DNA from 2 places in the Pseudomonas sp. c313 genome. Region 1 is predicted to be linked to the other one. Evidence: predicted binding sites of a transcription regulator. Region 1 holds the regulator's gene; the other holds the start of a gene.
The links. Region 1 encodes sigma-54, which starts transcription at its own class of promoters, with help from an activator protein. Its sites were predicted from a motif close to ANTGGCATNNANNTTGCTNT; they were not measured.

Region 1 (10,061 bases):
AATCGCGGCGCAATGGCCATGACAAGCTCGCCAGTTTGGGGCTGTGTATCGGGTTTTGTTTGATGATGGTGATGGATACAGCGTTGGGGTGAAGTGAGGATCTATGGCGAGGGAGCTTGCCCCCTCGCCAGTGGGGCTTACTCGCCCTCGTCAAAGTAGTTATTGATCAGCTTTGCCAGCGCATCCAGAGCTTCTTGCTCCTGCTCGCCTTGCGTCTTCAGATGAATCATGGTGCCTTTGCCCGCAGCCAACATCATCATCGCCATGATGCTTTTGCCGTCGACCGTGGATTCCGGGGTGCGCCCAACCCTGATCTGGCAGGGAAACTGCCCCGCGACGCCGACGAACTTGGCCGAGGCCCGGGCGTGTAAGCCCAGTTTGTTGATGATTTCAATTTCCAGAGCGGGCATCGCGGGGGTGTTCCTTTCAGCTAAGGTCGCGGTGGCGAACCTGGACGTTCTTGAGGGTTTGCTGCAAAACCTGGCCGAGGCGCTCGGTCAGGTACACAGAGCGGTGGTGCCCGCCGGTGCAGCCAATGGCGATGGTGACATAGGCTCGGTTGCTGGCGGCAAAGCGTGGCAGCCATTTGAGCAGGTAGCTGGAAATGTCCTGGAACATCTCCTCGACATCCGGTTGCGCCGCCAGGTACTCGGCTACGGGTTGGTCGAGCCCCGACTGATCACGTAGTTCCGGCTTCCAGTACGGGTTGGGCAGGCAGCGCACGTCGAACACCAGGTCGGCGTCCACCGGCATGCCCCGCTTGAAGCCAAAAGACTCCACCAGGAACGCCGTGCCAGGTTCTGGCTGGTTCAACAGGCGCAACTTGATGGTATCGCGCAGTTGATACAGGTTCAGGCTGGTGGTGTTGATCTTCAGGTCGGCCAGGTCAATGATTGGCCCCAGTAGCTTGGTTTCGTCTTCGATGGCTTCTGCCAGCGAGCGGTTGGCGCTGCTCAGAGGGTGACGACGACGAGTTTCTGAAAAACGCTTGAGCAGGGTTTCTTCGTCTGCATCCAGGTACAGCACGTCGCAATGAATGTGTTTGCCGCGCACCTCCTCAAGCAATTCCGGGAAGCGCGTTAGGTGGCTGGGCAGGTTGCGGGCGTCGATGGATACAGCGACCAGCGGCTGTGCCAGTTCGGTGTGGATCAACGCGCGCTCAGCCAGTTCGGGCAGCAAGCCGGCCGGCAGGTTGTCGATGCAATAGAAGCCATTGTCCTCAAGCACATTGAGGGCAGTACTTTTACCTGAGCCGGAGCGGCCGCTGACGATGATCAAACGCATGATTACTGCCCGTTCTGCTCTTCCAGGACGACCTGATACAGCGCTTCATTACTGGAGGCGCTACGCAGTTTTTCGCGTACTTCTTTGCGGTCGAGCATGCTGGCGATCTGCCGGAGCAGTTCCAGGTGCGCATCGGTGGCCGCTTCCGGGACCAGCAGAACGAACAGCAGGTCTACCGGGGCACCGTCGATGGCGTCGAAATCGATAGGAGCGTCCAGGTGCAGCAAGGCGCTGACTGGAGACTCGCAACCTTTAAGGCGGCAATGGGGGATGGCGATGCCGTTGCCAAAACCGGTCGAGCCAAGTTTTTCACGGGCAATTAGAGCCTCAAAGACATCTTGCGTCTTCAGATTAGGCACTTCGCGGCCGATCAGATTGGCAATTTGTTCGAGGGCGCGCTTTTTACTGCCGCCCGGCACGTTCATGAGGGAACGGCCGGGGGTCAGGATATTTTCGAGTCGGATCATGGGTTGGGAGTGTTAACGACCGGTTGCGCCCTGAAGGAGGCTCTGGGTCTTTTCCTTATGCTTTTTGAGTTGGCGATCCAGCTTGTCAGTCAGCAGGTCAATGGCGGCATACATGTCTGAATGCTCGGCATTGGCGACGACTTCCCCGCCGGGGATATGCAGGGTGGCTTCGATTTTCTGCAGCAGCTTCTCGACGGTCATCGTGACTTGCACGTTGGTTATCTTGTCGAAATGCCGTTCCAATCGGTCGAGTTTTTCGCCGATGTAGGTGCGCAGGGGGTCGGTCACTTCCAGTTGGTGTCCACTGATGTTGACTTGCATACAGCTTCTCCTTCGTTGCCAGTGCATAAAGCGGCAGGCAGAAATGCCTGCCACTGGAACGCTGTGGCTAGCCCGTCACATCAAACGCTTACGCTCGCTGGAAGGCGCGATCCCAAGGGACTCGCGGTACTTGGCGACGGTTCGACGGGCTACCTGAATGCCTTGTGCCTCCAGTAAACCAGCGATCTTGCTGTCACTCAACGGCTTTTTCTGATTTTCCGCGGCAACCAGTTTTTTGATGATCGCGCGGATCGCCGTGGACGAGCATTCGCCACCTTCGGAAGTGCTTACATGACTGGAGAAAAAGTATTTCAGCTCATAAATACCCCGTGGGGTATGCATGAATTTCTGTGTAGTCACCCGGGAAATCGTCGATTCATGCATGCCTACTGCCTCGGCAATGTCATGCAGGACCAGCGGTTTCATTGCCTCATCGCCATATTCCAGGAAGCCGCGTTGGTGCTCGACGATCTGAGTGGCGACTTTCATCAGGGTTTCATTACGGCTTTGCAGGCTCTTGATGAACCAGCGGGCCTCCTGTAACTGGTTGCGCATGAAAGTGTTATCGGCGCTGGTGTCGGCCCGACGGACAAAACCTGCGTATTGCGGGTTGACCCGCAGGCGTGGCACCGATTCCTGGTTCAGCTCCACCAGCCAGCGCTCGTTGTCCTTGCGCACGATCACATCGGGAACGACGTATTCGGCTTCGCCGGACTCGATTTGCGAGCCGGGGCGAGGGTTGAGGCTTTGCACCAGCTCGATGATCTGGCGCAGGTCATCTTCCTTGAGCTTCATGCGCCGCATCAGTTGGCTGTAGTCGCGGCTGCCCAGCAGGTCTATGTAGTCGGTGACCAGGCGTTGTGCCTCGGTCAGCCACGGCGTCTTGGTGGGCAACTGGCGCAGTTGCAGCAGCAGGCATTCGCTGAGGGTGCGGGCGCCGATACCGGCCGGTTCGAATTGCTGGATGCGGTGCAGGACGGCTTCGATTTCGTCCAGTTCGATATCCAGTTCCGGGTCGAAGGCCTCAAGGATTTCCTCAAGTGTCTCGTCCAGGTAGCCCTGATTGTTGATGCAGTCGATCAGGGTCACGGCGATCAGTCGATCGGTGTCGGACATCGGCGCCAGGTTCAGTTGCCACAGCAAGTGGCTCTGCAGGCTCTCGCCGACGGAGGTGCGGGTGGTGAAGTCCCACTCGTCATCGTCATTGCTGGGCAGGCTGCTGGTGCTGGTCTGATAGACGTCTTCCCAGGCGGTGTCCACCGGCAGCTCATTGGGAATGCGCTCGTTCCACTCGCCTTCCTCAAGGTTATCCACCGTAGGGGCGGTTTCCTGGTAGGAAGGTTCCTGGACATCGGTGTTGGGTTTTTGCTCGGTGTTGTCGGCCAGCGGGTCGGCATTATCGAAGTCGTCGCCTTCTTCCTGGCGTTCGAGCATCGGATTGGACTCCAGGGCCTCCTGGATTTCCTGTTGCAGGTCCAGGGTCGACAATTGGAGCAGGCGGATGGCCTGTTGCAGCTGCGGTGTCATCGTCAGCTGCTGGCCCATTCTCAGAACTAGCGATGGTTTCATGGCAGGGGCTTAACACCTTATTCGCCGGCGCAATGCGCCATCCACGACAGGGCGCGTGAGCGCCAAACATAAGCAAATTATATGCCTGATATCGGGGGCTTTGCCTAGAGCGCGGTAACAATAAAAATATTGAGGTTTTTATTGACGCTCGCGCTCCTTGGCGAATGGCCAGGTATCACAGTACTTACAAGCGGAATTCGTGGCCCAGGTAAACTTCCTTGACCAGTTCGTTGGCCAGGATAGTTGCCGAGTCACCTTCGGCAATCAGTTGCCCGTCGTTGACAATATAGGCGGTTTCGCAGATATCGAGGGTTTCGCGCACGTTGTGGTCGGTGATCAATACACCGATCCCTTTGGCCTTGAGGTGGTGGATGATCTGCTTGATGTCGCCGACCGAGATCGGGTCGACACCGGCGAAGGGTTCGTCCAGCAGGATGAACTTCGGCGCAGTGGCCAGGGCGCGGGCGATTTCCACACGACGACGTTCGCCACCGGACAGGCTCATGCCGAGGTTGTCGCGAATGTGGTTGATGTGGAATTCCTGCAGCAGGCTTTCCAGCTCTTTCTTGCGTGCGGCGCGGTCGAGTTCCTTGCGGGTTTCGAGAATCGCCATGATGTTGTCGGCTACCGACAGTTTGCGGAAGATCGACGCCTCCTGGGGGAGATAGCCAATACCAGCCTGGGCACGGCCGTGCATAGGTTGGTGGCTGACGTCCAGGTCGTCGATCAGTACGCGACCCTGATCCGCCTGGACCAGTCCGACAATCATGTAGAAGCAGGTGGTCTTGCCGGCACCGTTGGGGCCAAGCAGGCCGACGATCTGGCCGCTGTCGATCGATAGGCTGACATCGCGCACGACCTGACGGCCTTTATAGGCCTTGGCCAGATGCTGGGCTTTCAGGGTTGCCATTACTCGGCCTTCTTCTTCGGCTGGATAACCATGTCGATGCGTGGACGTGGCGTAGTGACCTTGCTGCCATTGGCGCGACCAGCTTGAGCGATCTGGGTCTTGGTGTCGTAGATGATTTTCTCGCCTTCGGTAGAGTTGCCGTCGCTGCTCAGAACCTTGGCGCGGTCGATCAATACGATGCGATTTTGTTGGGCGTGATATTGGATCGTCACGCCGTAGCCCTTGATGGGGGCCGGATCTGTAGCTTTCTGTTGTTGCTCGAAATAGGCCAGGTTGCCCACCGAAGTCACTACGTCTATCTCACCAGCAGGGTTGCGGGTCAGCGTCACGGTGTTTCCGGTGATTTTCATCGAGCCTTGAGTGATGATCACATCACCCTTGTAGGTTGCTACACCTTGCTTGTCATCCAACTGAGCGTCGTCAGCCTGAATGTGGATTGGCTGTTCGCTATCGTTCGGCAGAGCCCAGGCGCTCACGCTTCCCAGTGCTGCGCCCAGACCGAGCAAAATAGGGAGGGTTTTAACGAGCCTCATACTGTCCTCTTACGTTCGATAGCAGGTGTATCCTGCTTTCTTTCAAATACGCTTTCATTCCCTTGCCAGTCGATACACCGCCAGCGCCGTCGATTCTAACGTCTTGCTCGGTCTGCGCATATTGCTTCTGAGGGAATACGGTCATGCGACTGCTGGTAATAATGGTCTCGCGGTCCTTGGCGTCGGTGCGAGCTACGCGCACCGAGTCGATCAGTTCGACTTCGGTACCGTCAGGATTGACTTCGCCGCGCTTGCTGGTGACGTGCCAGGGGAATTCGGTGCCGCGATACAGGTTCAGGTCCGGGTTGGTCAACAATGTGACCTCGGTGGCCTTCAGGTGTTCGACCTTGTCCGAGGTCATCTCGTACTGCACCTTGCCATCGGGCAGGAACTGCACGCTGTGGGCGTTGATGGCGTAATAGTCGATAGCGCCCTCGTCGACCTGTGCTACAGGCTGGTCGAGGAAGCGCTCCGGGCTGATATTCCAGTAACCGACCGCCAGGAACAGCGCGGTGATGGCCCCGAATACCAGGAGATTTCGAATCTTTTTGCTCAGCATAGATAGCTCTATAGGTAGGCGGCGTGGGCCGCTTCAAGGCTGCCCTGGGCGCGCAGGATCAACTCGCAGAACTCGCGTGCGGCGCCTTCGCCACCGCGGGCCTGAGTGACGCCATGGGCATGTTCGCGAACAAATGCTGCGGCATTGGCCACCGCCATGCCCAGGCCAACCCGACGAATTACCGGCAGGTCAGGCAAGTCGTCGCCCAGGTAGGCAACCTGCTCATAGCTTAGGTTGAGTTGGCCAAGAAGTTCGTCCAAGACCACCAGTTTATCCTCACGGCCTTGATAGAGGTGAGGAATACCCAGGTTTTGTGCGCGGCGTTCCACAACGGGCGTCTTGCGACCGCTAATAATGGCTGTTTGCACGCCTGCTGCCATCAGCATCTTGATGCCCTGGCCGTCGAGGGTGTTGAACGTCTTGAATTCGCTACCGTCTTCGAGGAAGTAAAGGCGGCCATCGGTCAGCACGCCGTCGACGTCGAAAATTGCCAGTTTGATGGCTTTGCCCCGTTGCAAAAGGTCGGTGCTCATTTACATCACTCCTGCGCGCAGCAAATCATGCATGTTCAAGGCGCCAACCGGGTGATCGTCGCCATCGACCACCACCAGGGCGCCAATCTTGTGGTCCTCCATGATCTTCAGGGCTTCGGCTGCGAGCATTTCGGCGCGGGCGGTCTTGCCATGAGGGGTCATTACCTCGTCGATGGTCGCGGTGTGGATATCAATGGTGCGGTCCAGGGTGCGGCGCAGGTCGCCGTCGGTGAAAATCCCGGCCAGGCGCCCATCGGCTTCCAGGATGACGGTCATGCCCAGGCCCTTGCGGGTCATTTCCATCAGCGCGTCCTTGAGCAAGGTACCGCGCGGCACATTTGGCAACTCGTCGCCGGCGTGCATGACGTTTTCCACTTTCAGCAGCAGCCGACGGCCCAGCGCACCACCTGGATGGGAAAATGCGAAGTCTTCGGCGGTAAAGCCGCGCGCTTCCAACAGTGCCACGGCCAGTGCATCACCCATGACCAGGGCGGCGGTGGTGGACGACGTCGGCGCCAGGTTCAGCGGGCAGGCTTCGTGGGTGACGTGTACGTTCAGGTTTACCTCGGCAGCCTTGGCCAGCGTCGAATCCGGGTTGCCGGTAACGCTGATCAGCTTGATACCCAGGCGCTTTATCAGCGGCAGCAAGGTGACTATTTCGTTGGTGGTGCCGGAATTGGACAGGGCCAGGATGATGTCGTCCCGGGTGATCATGCCCATGTCGCCATGGCTGGCTTCGGCCGGGTGCACGAAAAATGAGGTGGTCCCGGTACTCGCCAGGGTCGCGGCGATCTTGTTGCCGACGTGGCCTGACTTGCCCATGCCAACCACGACAACGCGGCCTTTGCTGGCCAGAATCATCTCGCAGGCGCGTACGAAATCTGCGTCGATATGGGTCAGCAAGCCTTCTACGGCTTCCAGTTCGAGACGGATGGTGCGTTGTGCGGATTGAATAAGGTCGCTGGATTGGCTCATGTCTGAAGTCGTATAGCCTGACGAAAAGTCGGCGATTATAGCGGGAATGCGCAATTCCCTCACGCAAGTTCGTTAGGCTTTGTTCCGGCCGGGATGTGTGGCCGCTCTCAAATACGTTTTTTTAGCTGTCCTGTTTCTGAACAAGCTCTGTTCCGGCCTTGGGCGCTCTGTGTCAGCAGTGATATAGTTCGCCGCCAGTTCGGTCCGCACAGCCCATGTGTCTATCTGTCGCAAGCAGTTGTCCCAAACATGGCGCCTGAGCGAGAGGCTGCATTCCAAGGAGTTTAGATGAGTGCCGATAACGCCTACGCGGTCGAGCTGAAGGGCCTTTCCTTCAAGCGCGGTACGCGCAGCATCTTCAATAACGTTGATATTCGCATTCCCCGCGGCAAAGTCACGGGCATCATGGGGCCTTCCGGTTGCGGCAAGACCACCTTGCTGCGCCTGATGGGTATGCAATTGCGCCCCAGTGCAGGCGAGGTCTGGGTCAATGGCCAGAACCTGCCGACATTGTCGCGCAGCGATCTGTTCGATGCCCGCAAGCACATGGGCGTGTTGTTTCAGAGCGGCGCGTTATTCACCGACCTGGATGTATTCGAAAACGTCGCGTTCCCGCTGCGGGTGCATACTCAGCTGTCCGATGAAATGATTCGTGACATTGTGTTGCTGAAACTGCAGGCCGTTGGGCTGCGCGGTGCTATCGACCTGATGCCCGACGAACTCTCCGGCGGCATGAAGCGTCGTGTCGCGCTGGCTCGCGCCATTGCGCTGGACCCGCAGATTCTCATGTACGATGAACCATTCGTCGGCCAGGACCCGATTGCCATGGGTGTGCTGGTACGCCTGATCCGCTTGCTTAACGATGCCCTGGGGATCACCAGCATCGTGGTGTCCCACGATCTGGCCGAAACCGCGAGCATTGCCGACTACCTCTATTTAGTAGGCGATGGCCAGGTGCTGGGGCAGGGCACGCCTGAAGAGCTGATGAACGCTGACAACCCGCGTATTCGCCAATTCATGACCGGCGATCCCGATGGCCCGGTGGCTTTTCATTTTCCGGCAGCGGACTACCGCTCAGATCTTCTGGGGAAGCGCTGATGCGCAAGACATCTTTAACCGAAAAAGTTCGCCTTTTCGGCCGTTCCGGCATCGACATTGTCGAAGTACTCGGCCGTTCGACGATTTTTCTGTTTCACTCCTTGCTCGGTCGCGGCGGTATCGGCGGCGGCTTTGCTCTGTTGATCAAACAACTGCACTCCGTGGGCGTGATGTCCCTGGTGATCATTGTGGTCTCCGGCATGTTCATCGGCATGGTGCTGGCGTTGCAAGGCTTCAGCATTCTTTCCAGCTACGGTTCCGAACAGGCGGTGGGGCAGATGGTTGCCCTGACATTGTTGCGTGAGCTGGGGCCGGTGGTCACCGCGCTGCTGTTTGCCGGTCGCGCCGGTTCTGCGCTGACCGCAGAAATCGGCAACATGAAAGCCACCGAGCAGCTGTCCAGCCTGGAAATGATCGGCGTGGACCCCCTCAAATACATTGTTGCCCCGCGCCTGTGGGCTGGCTTCATTTCCCTACCCCTGCTGGCGATGATTTTCAGCGTGGTCGGGATCTGGGGCGGTTCGTGGGTGGCGGTGGACTGGCTGGGGGTCTATGAGGGCTCCTACTGGGCCAACATGCAAAACAGCGTGACCTTCAGCGGTGACGTGCTCAACGGGCTAATCAAGAGCATCGTCTTCGCCTTTGTTGTGACCTGGATCGCCGTATTCCAAGGCTACGACTGTGAGCCCACTTCAGAAGGGATCAGTCGCGCCACCACCAAGACCGTTGTGTACGCCTCGCTGGCAGTACTGGGCCTTGACTTCATTTTGACTGCTTTGATGTTTGGAGATTTCTGATGCAAAACCGCACTGTGGAGATCGGTGTCGGCCTTTTCTTGCTGGCTGGCATCCTGGCTTTACTGCTGCTCGCCCTGCGAGTCAGCGGCCTTTCGGCCAGCCCTGCTGCCGACACCTATAAACTTTACGCCTACTTCGACAATATCGCCGGTTTGACTGTCAGATCTAAAGTGACCATGGCCGGGGTGACCATCGGCAAGGTCACGGCTATCGATCTGGACCGCGACAGCTTCACCGGCCGCGTGACGATGCAACTGGAAAAGCGCGTAGATAATCTACCAACTGACTCCACTGCCTCTATTCTCACGGCGGGTCTGCTGGGCGAAAAGTACATCGGTATCAGCGTGGGCGGGGAAGAAGCCTTGCTCAAGAATGGTTCGACTATTCACGACACGCAGTCGTCGCTGGTGCTGGAGGACTTGATCGGTAAATTCCTGCTCAATACCGTTAGCAAAGACGCCAAATGAGGAGTTTGTTCATGATCTCTACCTTGCGACGTGGCCTGTTGGTGCTGTTGGCAGCCTTGCCGTTGATGGCTGGCGCCGCTGTGGCAGCGCCTTCCGCACACGACATCGTCCAGGACACAACCACCCGTTTGCTGGCAGACCTTGCCACCAACAAAGAAAAGTACAAGCAAAGCCCAAGCGAGTTCTACGACGCCCTCAACGGCATTGTCGGCCCGGTGGTGGACGCCGACGGCATTTCCCGCAGCATCATGACCGTCAAGTACTCGCGCAAGGCTACGCCCGCGCAAATGCAGACCTTCCAGGACAACTTCAAGCGCAGCCTGATGCAGTTCTACGGCAACGCATTGCTGGAATATAACAACCAGGGCATCGTTGTTTCCCCGGCCAAGGATGAGTCCGGTAACCGCACCAGCGTGGACATGCAGGTCAAGGGCAACAACGGCTCGGTCTATCCGGTTTCCTACACTCTTGAGAAGATCAACGGTGAGTGGAAAGTGCGCAACGTGATTATCAACGGCATCAACATCGGCAAACTGTTCCGTGACCAG
Region 2 (10,061 bases), on a different contig from region 1:
GATATCCAGAGCTTGCGTAGCCTGATCGCCCGCCTCCACCAGCAAGGCCAATCCTCTCGTAGCCTGGCGCGCTTGCTGTCGGCGGTGCGTGGCCTTTATCACTACCTGAACCGCGAAGGCCTCTGCGACCACGACCCGGCCAACGGCCTCGCGCCGCCCAAGGGCGAACGGCGCCTGCCCAAAACCCTCGACGCCGACCGTACCTTGCAACTGCTCGATGGCGCGGTAGAGGATGACTTCCTCGCCCGTCGCGACCAGGCGATCCTTGAGCTGTTCTACTCCTCGGGCCTGCGCCTGTCGGAGTTGACCGGCCTCAACCTCGATCAGTTGGACCTCGCGGATGGCCTGGTACAAGTGCTCGGCAAAGGCAGCAAGACCCGCGTGCTGCCGGTCGGCAAGAAAGCCCGGGAAGCCTTGCAACTGTGGCTGGGGTTGCGAGCCCTGAGCAATCCGGCGGATGACGCGGTGTTTGTCAGCCAGCAAGGCCGGCGCCTCGGGCCACGGGCGATCCAGTTGCGGGTCAAGGCCGCCGGCGAGCGCGAGCTGGGGCAAAACCTCCACCCGCACATGCTCCGGCACTCGTTTGCCAGCCACATGCTGGAGTCTTCACAAGACTTGCGCGCGGTGCAGGAACTGCTCGGCCACTCCGACATCAAGACCACCCAGATCTACACCCACCTGGACTTCCAGCACCTGGCGACGGTGTACGACAGCGCCCATCCACGGGCCAAACGCATTAAAGGCAGCGACTCATGAGCATCAAGCTGATCACCTTCGACCTGGACGACACGCTCTGGGATAACGTGCCCGTCATCATCAGCGCCGAGGCGTCGATGCGCGAGTGGCTCGCCACTAATGCCTCATTGGTGGGCGAATTGCCCCTGGAAAAGTTCGCCGACCTGCGCCAACAGGTGCTGCAGCGCTATCCCGAGCTGAAATACCGTATCAGTGTGTTGCGTCACCGCGTCCTGCTGCATGCCTTTGAAGAGGCTGGTTATCCACAGCCTGAGGCGACGGAGTTGGCGGGTGCGTGTTTCGAAGCGTTCATCCACGCCCGGCACCAACTCACTATATTCCCCGAAGCAGAGCCCATGCTGCAGGCCCTGGGCCGCCAGTACATGCTGGGAGTGATCACCAATGGCAATGCCGATGTGCAGCGCGTTGGTCTGGCGGATTACTTTAAGTTTGCTCTGCGCGCCGAGGATATCGGCATCGCCAAGCCGGACGCACGACTGTTTCAGGAGGCGTTACAGCGCGGTGGCGTAGATGCGAGCGCCGCCGTACATATTGGTGACCACCCCGGCGATGACATTGCCGGCGCCCAGCAGGCGGGGCTTCGCGCCATCTGGTTCAACCCAGCGGGTAAAGCCTGGGAAACCGAGCAATTGCCAGATGCAGAGATTCGCAGCCTGACTGAACTGCCCGACTTGCTCGCCCGCTGGAACGTATAACCTGGTGGTGAAGGCTCTTTGTGTCACCCATGAAAAAGCCCGCAGCGACGGCGGGCTTTTTCAGCAAGCAAGTAACTGACCTTAGATAGGCCGGCTGCCGTACTTGTTATCAGGCTTCTTCGGTGGATCAGCCACCACGTTGGCCTCGACTTCCTGCACTTTGCCGCCTTTGGCGAGGAATTCATCCATCGCTCGGGCCAGCGCATCGCGCTCTTTGTTCTTGGCTTCAACGCTTGGCAGCTCGTCAACCGAAACAGCAGCCTTGGCCTTGCCCTTGGCAGCCGGAGCCGGTGCGTCTTCCCCGCCGTCGTCGTCGTCAGCAACGTCTGACGCAGCCGCTTCCAGACCTTCTTCGGCTTCGTCGTCACCTACTTCGAGGTCGTCGTTTTCCAGATCATCGTCGCTCATGTTCTACCTCATGACTTGCGAAAAGCAGATTAGTTATAGCCCAGCTTCGCCGTCTGTCGACGGCAGCTGGAAAAAAATCAACATCCACCGGATAACCAGCGGCTTATGCCCCATCACCGTGCAAGGTGGCGAGGACTTTACGAGCAACACCATGATCGCGGTGCTCGCCCAGATAAACACCTTGCCAGGTCCTCATCGCCAAGTGGCCGGCCTTGACCGGCAAACTCAACTGACAGCCCAGCAGTCTGCCCTTGAAGTACGCCGGCAGATCATACGGGCCTTCGTCGTCATGTTCATACACCGCTCTACCTTGTGGCACCAGCGTGTTGAAAAAACGTTCGAAGTCACGGCGAACCGCCGGGTCGGCATTCTCGTTGACGGTCAACGAGGCCGAGGTGTGCTGCAGCTACAAATACAACAAGCCCATCCGACTAGCCTTCAATTCAGGCAAACCAACGAGCAACTCGTCCGTCACCAGATGAAAGCCCCGGGGCTTGGCCCGCAGGATAATCAGGGTCTGTTGCCACATACAGTTCTGCGCACATCGGCGCGCATTCTAGCGCGCTCAGGGAAAAAACAAAGTGCCGAATACGCCTACATGCATGTAAGACATTTGCACAGTGAAAAGTACCCTATGGATCCAATCACAAAGTCAGCACAAAAATACTCACAACCCTTCACCGCAGACAAACCCCAGACAAAAAAATGCCCGGCAAGCCGGGCATCTTTTTTAAGCGTACTTACAAGTTGTAGCCACGCTCGTTGTGTTCCGCCAGATCGAGGCCGACCGCCTCTTCCTCTTCAGTAACCCGCAGGCCCATGACCTTGTCCAGCACCTTGAGGATGACGAAGGTCACGATACCGGTGTAGATCACCGTGAAACCGACACCCTTGGCCTGAATCCAGACCTGTGCCGCAACATCAGTCACAGTGCCGAAGCCGCCCAGGGCCGGGGCTGCGAACACACCGGTGAGGATCGCACCGACGATACCGCCGATACCGTGAACACCGAAGGCGTCCAGGGAGTCGTCGTAGCCCAGCTTGCGCTTGAGGCTGGTAGCGCAGAAGAAGCAGATCACACCGGCAACCAGACCAATCACCAGGGCGCCCATCGGCCCCACGGTGCCAGCGGCTGGCGTAATGGCGACCAAACCGGCAACCACACCCGAAGCAATACCCAGGGCACTTGGCTTGCCGTGGGTGATCCACTCGGCGAACATCCAGCCCAGCGCCGCAGCAGCGGTAGCGATCTGGGTCACCAGCATCGCCATGCCGGCAGTGCCGTTGGCAGCAGCAGCGGAACCTGCGTTGAAGCCGAACCAGCCAATCCACAGCATCGCCGCGCCGATCAGGGTGTAACCCAGGTTGTGCGGAGCCATCGGCGTGGTCGGGTAGCCTTTACGCTTGCCGAGCACGATGCACGCCACCAGGCCAGCAATACCGGCGTTGATGTGCACCACGGTGCCGCCAGCGAAGTCCAGTACGCCCCAATCCCACAACAGGCCACCGTTGCCGCTCCAGACCATGTGCGCAATCGGCGCATAGACCAGGGTGAACCAGATGGCCATGAAGATCAGCATGGCGGAGAACTTCATGCGCTCAGCGAACGCACCGACGATCAGTGCCGGAGTGATGATGGCGAAGGTCATCTGGAAGGTGATGAACACCGCCTCAGGGAACAGCGCCGCAGGCCCGGTGATGCTGGCCGGAGTGACACCCGCCAGGAACGCCTTGCCCATGCCGCCGAAGAACGAGTTGAAGTTGACGACGCCCTGCTCCATCCCGGTAGTGTCGAACGCAATGCTGTAGCCGTAGACGACCCACAGAATGCTGATCAGGCCGGTAATGGCGAAGCACTGCATCATCACGGAAAGAATGTTTTTGGAGCGGACCATGCCGCCGTAGAACAGCGCCAGACCGGGGATGGTCATGAACAACACCAATGCGGTAGCGGTCAGCATCCAGGCGGTGTCGCCGGAGTTGAGGACTGGAGCCGCCACTTCGTCTGCCGCCATAGCCAGGCTGGGCATTACGATGGACAACAGGGCTCCTAGCCCTGCGAATTTACGCAGAGTCATATTGTTTTCTCCTGGGGCGTTGGGGTTTGGCGGCTTAGATTGCGTCGGTATCGGTTTCGCCGGTACGGATGCGAATAGCCTGTTCCAGATTGACCACGAAGATTTTGCCGTCACCGATCTTGCCGGTGTTGGCGGCCTTGGTTATCGCCTCGATAACCCGATCAAGATCCTTGTCGTCAATGGCGACATCAATCTTCACCTTCGGCAGGAAATCGACCACGTATTCCGCGCCGCGATACAACTCCGTGTGCCCCTTCTGCCGACCGAAGCCTTTGACCTCAGTAACGGTAATGCCCTGCACGCCGATCTCGGACAACGACTCGCGTACATCGTCCAACTTGAACGGCTTGATGATGGCAGTGACTAGCTTCATGAAAACTCTCTCCCGAATTGGTGGACTTGCCCCAGGAAAACAAACCCGTCTCAAGTCTAAGCGCAGTGCCTGGCTTTGTAACGCTTCGTCGCCCTGACAAGTGCCATTGCGACGCGAGCTAACCACTGGTGACGAAACCTGTACCCCGCTCCGTCGGCGCACTGCATTCGTCACAGCGACTGCATCAGTGCATGGGTCATGATGGTCTAAGCAGAAACCTTGCCAGCTCCGTAAAAATCACTGAAATCAATCCTTTGCTCACTCGTGCCCACTTGCGGGGGCCTACAGCGGTGTGGATACGCACGAAAACAGTGCGCAGCTGCCCGACCCCATGCACGAAAAGCGTGCGCAGCGCCGCGTGAAAAAGACTATAGACGCTGCGTGATACACTGCCTGCCAACAGTTTTCCGGAATATTTCCCATGCTCGCTCCCAAAGACCTCCTCGACGCCCTGAGCGGCCACGCCTCCCGCCTGTTCAGCGGCGAAACCCCGCTGCCTCGCAACGAAATCGAAAGCCAGTTCAAGGCTTTGTTGCAGAGCGGCTTCAGCAAGCTGGACCTGGTCAGCCGGGAAGAGTTTGATAGCCAGATGGTTGTACTGGCCCGCACGCGTGCGCGGTTGGAGAGCCTGGAGGCGAAGGTGGCGGAGCTGGAAGCGCGGTTGAATCCACCCACCGAATAACGCCTGCCCTTGTAGGAGCGAGCTGTTCGCGAAGAGCCCGAGAGCGCCGCGTTCATTCAGAATGCCCGCGTTATCGTTGACTATTTTCGCGAGCAAGCTCGCTCCTACAGTTTGGTCACGTTCTGTAAAACCTCCCCGCCTCGCTCTTCCCCACCTCGTCTACTCTTGAAAAACCCGCAGGAAGCGGCCCTCCATCTCAAGGAACGAGCATGTCCCTCGCCATCGTCCACAGCCGCGCCCAGATTGGCGTCGAAGCCCCCGCCGTCACCGTCGAGGTGCATATGGCCAATGGTTTGCCGTCGCTTACGCTAGTGGGTTTGCCGGAAACGGCGGTCAAGGAAAGCAAGGACCGGGTGCGCAGCGCCATTCTCAACTCTGCCCTGCAATATCCCGCCCGCCGTATCACCCTCAACCTCGCGCCCGCCGACCTGCCCAAGGACGGCGGGCGTTTTGATTTGGCGATTGCCCTGGGAATTCTCGCCGCCAGCGTGCAGGTGCCATCACTGATGCTCGATGACGTGGAATGCCTCGGCGAACTGGCGCTGTCCGGCGAAGTACGCGCGGTAAAGGGTGTGTTGCCAGCGGCGCTCGCAGCACGCAAGGCCGGGCGCACCTTGATAGTGCCTCGGGCCAATGCCGAAGAGGCGTGCCTTGCCTCCGGCTTGAAGGTGATTGCGGTAGATCACCTGCTGCAAGTGGTGGCGCACCTGAATGGGCATGTGCCGATTGAGCCCTTCGTTTCCAGTGGCCTGATGTACCTGAACAAGCCCTACCCCGACCTGAGTGAAGTCCAGGGTCAGTTGGCGGCCAAGCGAGCGTTATTGATTGCCGCAGCAGGCGCCCACAATCTGTTGTTCAGCGGGCCACCAGGCACCGGCAAAACCTTACTCGCCAGTCGCCTGCCAGGATTGCTGCCTCCCTTGAGCGAGCAGGAAGCGCTGGAGGTAGCGGCGATTCAGTCGGTGGTCAGCCTGGCACCACTGAGCCATTGGCCGCACCGACCATTTCGCCAACCCCACCATTCGGCTTCAGGGCCGGCACTGGTGGGCGGCGGCTCAAAACCGCAGCCTGGAGAAATCACTCTCGCCCATCACGGCGTGCTGTTTCTCGACGAGTTGCCGGAGTTTGATCGCAAGGTGTTGGAGGTACTGCGCGAGCCACTGGAGTCGGGCCATATCGTCATCTCCCGCGCCCGCGACCGAGTGAGTTTCCCGGCGCGCTTTCAGCTGGTGGCGGCGATGAACCCTTGCCCTTGCGGTTATATGGGCGAACCGAGCGGGAGATGCCGCTGCACACCGGAACTGATTCAGCGTTATCGCAACAAACTCTCCGGGCCCTTGCTGGACCGAATTGACCTGCACGTGACCGTTGCGCGGGAAAGCACCGCACTGAACCCGGCCACACAAGCCGGAGACGACACGGCCAGCGCTTCGGTACGTGTCGCCGAGGCCCGCGACCGCCAGCAGCAGCGCCAGGGTTGTGCCAACGCCTTTCTCGACTTGCCGGGGCTACGCGAGCATTGCGTGCTGGCGAAAGTCGATGAAGGCTGGCTGGAGACCGCCTGCGAGCGGCTGACTTTGTCGCTGCGGGCGGCGCATCGATTGTTGAAGGTCGCCCGCACCTTGGCGGATCTGGAGCAGGTGGAAGCGATCGGTCGCCATCATTTGGCAGAAGCGTTGCAGTATCGGCCAGCAGCAATCAGCTAATCCCTCGCCACAGTTTTGATGCTCACCTGAATCGGTCAACCTCATCGCGCAAGCCCGCCGCCAACGTCTCCAGTTCCTTGGCAGTAATCGCCAGGTTCGACACCACTTCCCGCTGCTCACTATTGGCCAGGGCAATGCTTTGCAAGTTGCTGCTGAGCAATGTGGCAGTGCTGCTCTGTTCCTGGGTTGCGGTAGTGATCGCGGCAAATTGCTGGCCGGCCGAGCGGCTTTGTTCGTCGATCCGCGCCAGAGCCGAAGCCACGTTGGCATTGCGTGACAGGCCTTCCTGCATCAATACGTTGCCTTGCTCCATGGTGCTGATGGCGTTGCCGGTTTCCTGCTGGATACTCTGGATCATCCCGGAAATCTCGTCGGTGGCCTGACGGGTGCGCGACGCCAGGTTGCGCACTTCATCGGCCACCACCGCAAAGCCACGACCCTGCTCGCCGGCCCGTGCTGCTTCGATGGCGGCATTGAGGGCCAGCAGGTTGGTCTGTTCGGCAATCGAGGTGATCACCCCAACAATCCCGCCGATTTCCTGGGAGCGCTGCCCCAAGGTGTTGATCACCGTCGCCGTGCTGTTCAGTGAGGTGGCGATATGCTCCAGGGACGACGACGCCTCTTGCATCGAGGTACGGCCGATCCGGGTTTGCTGGGCGTTTTCCTGAGCCAGGCGTTCGGTACTGCCCATATTGTCGGCGATGTTCAGCGACGTGGCGCTGAATTCTTCCACTGCGCCGGCCATGCTGGTGATCTCGCCGGACTGCTGCTCCATGCCTTCATAGGCACCACCGGACAGACCGGATAGCGCCTGAGCGCGGCTGTTGACCTCTTCGGCGGCCTTGCGGATATGGGACACCATGTTCGACAGCGCTTCGCCCATCTGATTGAAGCTGCGGGCCAACTGACCGATTTCGTCGTGACTGGACACATTCAAGCGCGCACTCAAATCCCCCGCGCCCAAGGCTTCGGCCTGGCGCACCAGATCCCCAAGCGGTGCCAATTTGCTGCGCAGCAGCCAGACCGTCGCGCCCACCGCCAGCAACATAGCCAGCACACTGCCGATCACTAGGCGAATGCCCACCGACCAGGTCACCGCGCGGATTTCAGCTTTCGGCATACTTGCCACCACCGACCACGGGCCACCGTCGAACGACACCGAAACGCTGTAGAAGTCTTCGTTCTTGTCGCTCCAGAAACGGCCCTTACCCGGTTTCTTGGCCAGATCGAGCATTACCGGAACCGATTGATCCAATGCTTGCACGCCGGCCGGCGGCACCAGCCAACGCTGCTGCTCGTCCAGCAACGCCAGGGAGCCGGTCTGGCCAATACGGAAACGCTTGAGGTTGTCGAACTGGGTGTTCTGCGCATCGGTGTAGTCGAAACCGATAAACAATACGGCGATGACCTTGCCGGCCGTATCACGCACTGGACTGTATTGAGTCATGTAGGAGCGTTCGAACAACACCGCTCGGCCGATGTAACTCTGCCCGGCCAGCAGGCGCGAATAGGCTGGACCCTGGCGATCCAGTACCGTACCGATGGCGCGATTGCCATCCTGCTTGGTCAGGGAAGTACTGACCCGGATGAAGTCATCGCCGCTGCGCACAAACACCGTGGCCACGCCGCCGGACATCTGCTTGAACTCGTCGACTTCGTCGAAGTTATTGTTGAGCATCTCAGTACCGAGGTACAGGCTCGGCGTCTGCACGCCGGCCACTGTCACCGGCTGGTCTGCACGCACGCTCAAGCCGGCGCCGAAGCGTTTTTCGAACAACCCGCTCAAACGCTGGGTGCTCTCGCGCAAGGTGCTGTGGAAGGTATTGAGTTGGTCGGCGAGCAACCGCGCCTCGCTGGCCAGGTGTTCTTCCCGAGTGTCGAGGTTGGCCGAGTCTAGGGAACGCAGGGCGAAGACGGTACTGCCGCTGATGACGACAGCCAATATTACCGCTAAGGCAAGACCCAGCTGGGAGGCAATCCGGGCGCGTGGTTGAGACATGACAGCTCCTGGCCGAGGCCCGGATCATCCTGATCTCATAGCGCAGCTCGGCAAATTTTCTAATAGGGGGGCACGCTGAGCCGCTAAAGAATAACGGCTACGTCACACCTACTTCGGCGGGGCTGATCAATACTTGAGTGAGTCACAGAGGCGCCACTCAAACGCATTGTTTTGGGGCACTACACCGAGTCAGTCGAGCCGTTCGACCTGAGGCAACTCCATGGCCCGGACCTCGCCCTGAAGGAAGTCCGAGAGCCTGCGCAAGCGTTCACCACCGGGACGGGTTTTCGGCCAAACCAGATAGTAATTTTCCCCACTGGCCACAGCGGTCGGCCACGGCAGGCTCAACCGGCCTTGGGCCACGTCTTCGGCCACCATCAGCAAATCGCCCATCGACACCCCATAACCTCGGGCCGCGGCGATCATCCCCAGCTCCAAGGTGTCGAACACTTGCCCACCCTTGAGCGATACCTGGGACGACAGCCCCATGCGCTCCAACCAATTGCGCCAATCCCGACGATCTGGCGTCGGGTGCAGTAGTTCGGCAGTGGCCAGGCGCGCAGCGTCCCAGGGCCCGTCGCTGAGCAGGTTGGGCGCACCCACCGGGATCAGCAGTTCGGGAAACAGGTAACTGGCCTCCCAGGCTGGTGGAAAATGGCCATTGCTCAGCAGTACCGCGCAGTCGAAGGGCTCCTGATTGAAATCCACTTCATCGATGCTCATCCAGGCGCTAGTCAATTGCACTTCATTGCCTGGCTGCAAATGCCGGAAACGACTGAGCCGCGCCAGCAACCAGCGCATGGTCAGGGTGGACGGTGCCTTCATGCGCAGGATGTCATCTTCGGCGTTCAGGGTATGACAGGCACGCTCCAGGGCGGCAAAGCCCTCGCGCACACCGGGCAGCAACAATCGCGCCGCTTCGGTGAGCTGCAAGGTGCGGCCGCTACGCTGGAACAGGCGGCAGGCGAAATGCTCTTCCAGGGTGCGAATGTGCCTGCTGACCGCACTTTGGGTAATGGACAACTCCTCTGCCGCACGGGTGAAGGAGTTGTATCGCGACGCGGCTTCAAATGCCCGCAAGGCATAAAGCGGAGGAAGACGACGAGACATAGGGACAGCTCCGACAGCGCAATCTCGAAACCCTACCAGAATCTCTCAGACATGAGTTTTAATCATGCGAACCATCGCATTTATCCCTTTGTGCAAAGTGCTGAGAGCGCCGAGAATCAACCCTTCCCCTTTCCTCCGTTTTTTTGAGTGTGATGAACATGCAGCATCCGGCACGTACCGAACTCTGGGCCATTCTGCGGCTGGCAGGGCCGTTGATTGCCTCACAGTTGGCGCACATGCTGATGGTGCTGACC

Region 2: a site for sigma-54 is predicted at 4,518-4,537, ahead of glnK (P-II family nitrogen regulator). Genes of this name have one in related genera too.

The regions. Positions count from the first base shown of each region.
Region 1 covers NZ_JBUZRD010000003.1:193,461-203,521, forward strand. The annotation lists gene ACZRKZ_RS10355 (ZIP family metal transporter) at 1-92, shown strand, start outside; gene ACZRKZ_RS10360 (HPr family phosphocarrier protein) at 138-410, opposite strand; gene rapZ (RNase adapter RapZ) at 427-1,284, opposite strand; gene ptsN (PTS IIA-like nitrogen regulatory protein PtsN) at 1,287-1,751, opposite strand; gene hpf (ribosome hibernation-promoting factor, HPF/YfiA family) at 1,764-2,072, opposite strand; gene ACZRKZ_RS10380 (RNA polymerase factor sigma-54) at 2,148-3,641, opposite strand; gene lptB (LPS export ABC transporter ATP-binding protein) at 3,826-4,551, opposite strand; gene lptA (lipopolysaccharide transport periplasmic protein LptA) at 4,551-5,084, opposite strand; gene lptC (LPS export ABC transporter periplasmic protein LptC) at 5,071-5,643, opposite strand; gene ACZRKZ_RS10400 (KdsC family phosphatase) at 5,652-6,176, opposite strand; gene ACZRKZ_RS10405 (KpsF/GutQ family sugar-phosphate isomerase) at 6,177-7,151, opposite strand; gene ACZRKZ_RS10410 (ATP-binding cassette domain-containing protein) at 7,440-8,249, shown strand; gene mlaE (lipid asymmetry maintenance ABC transporter permease subunit MlaE) at 8,249-9,046, shown strand; gene mlaD (outer membrane lipid asymmetry maintenance protein MlaD) at 9,046-9,513, shown strand; gene ACZRKZ_RS10425 (MlaC/ttg2D family ABC transporter substrate-binding protein) at 9,525-10,061, shown strand, end outside.
Region 2 covers NZ_JBUZRD010000004.1:212,441-222,501, reverse strand. The annotation lists gene xerC (tyrosine recombinase XerC) at 1-756, shown strand, start outside; gene ACZRKZ_RS14575 (HAD family hydrolase) at 753-1,451, shown strand; gene sutA (transcriptional regulator SutA) at 1,533-1,859, opposite strand; partial or broken gene ACZRKZ_RS14565 (secondary thiamine-phosphate synthase enzyme YjbQ) at 1,963-2,388, opposite strand; gene ACZRKZ_RS14560 (ammonium transporter) at 2,600-3,937, opposite strand; gene glnK (P-II family nitrogen regulator) at 3,972-4,310, opposite strand; gene ACZRKZ_RS14550 (accessory factor UbiK family protein) at 4,732-4,992, shown strand; gene ACZRKZ_RS14545 (YifB family Mg chelatase-like AAA ATPase) at 5,202-6,698, shown strand; gene ACZRKZ_RS14540 (methyl-accepting chemotaxis protein) at 6,721-8,697, opposite strand; gene ACZRKZ_RS14535 (LysR substrate-binding domain-containing protein) at 8,887-9,807, opposite strand; gene ACZRKZ_RS14530 (NorM family multidrug efflux MATE transporter) at 9,960-10,061, shown strand, end outside.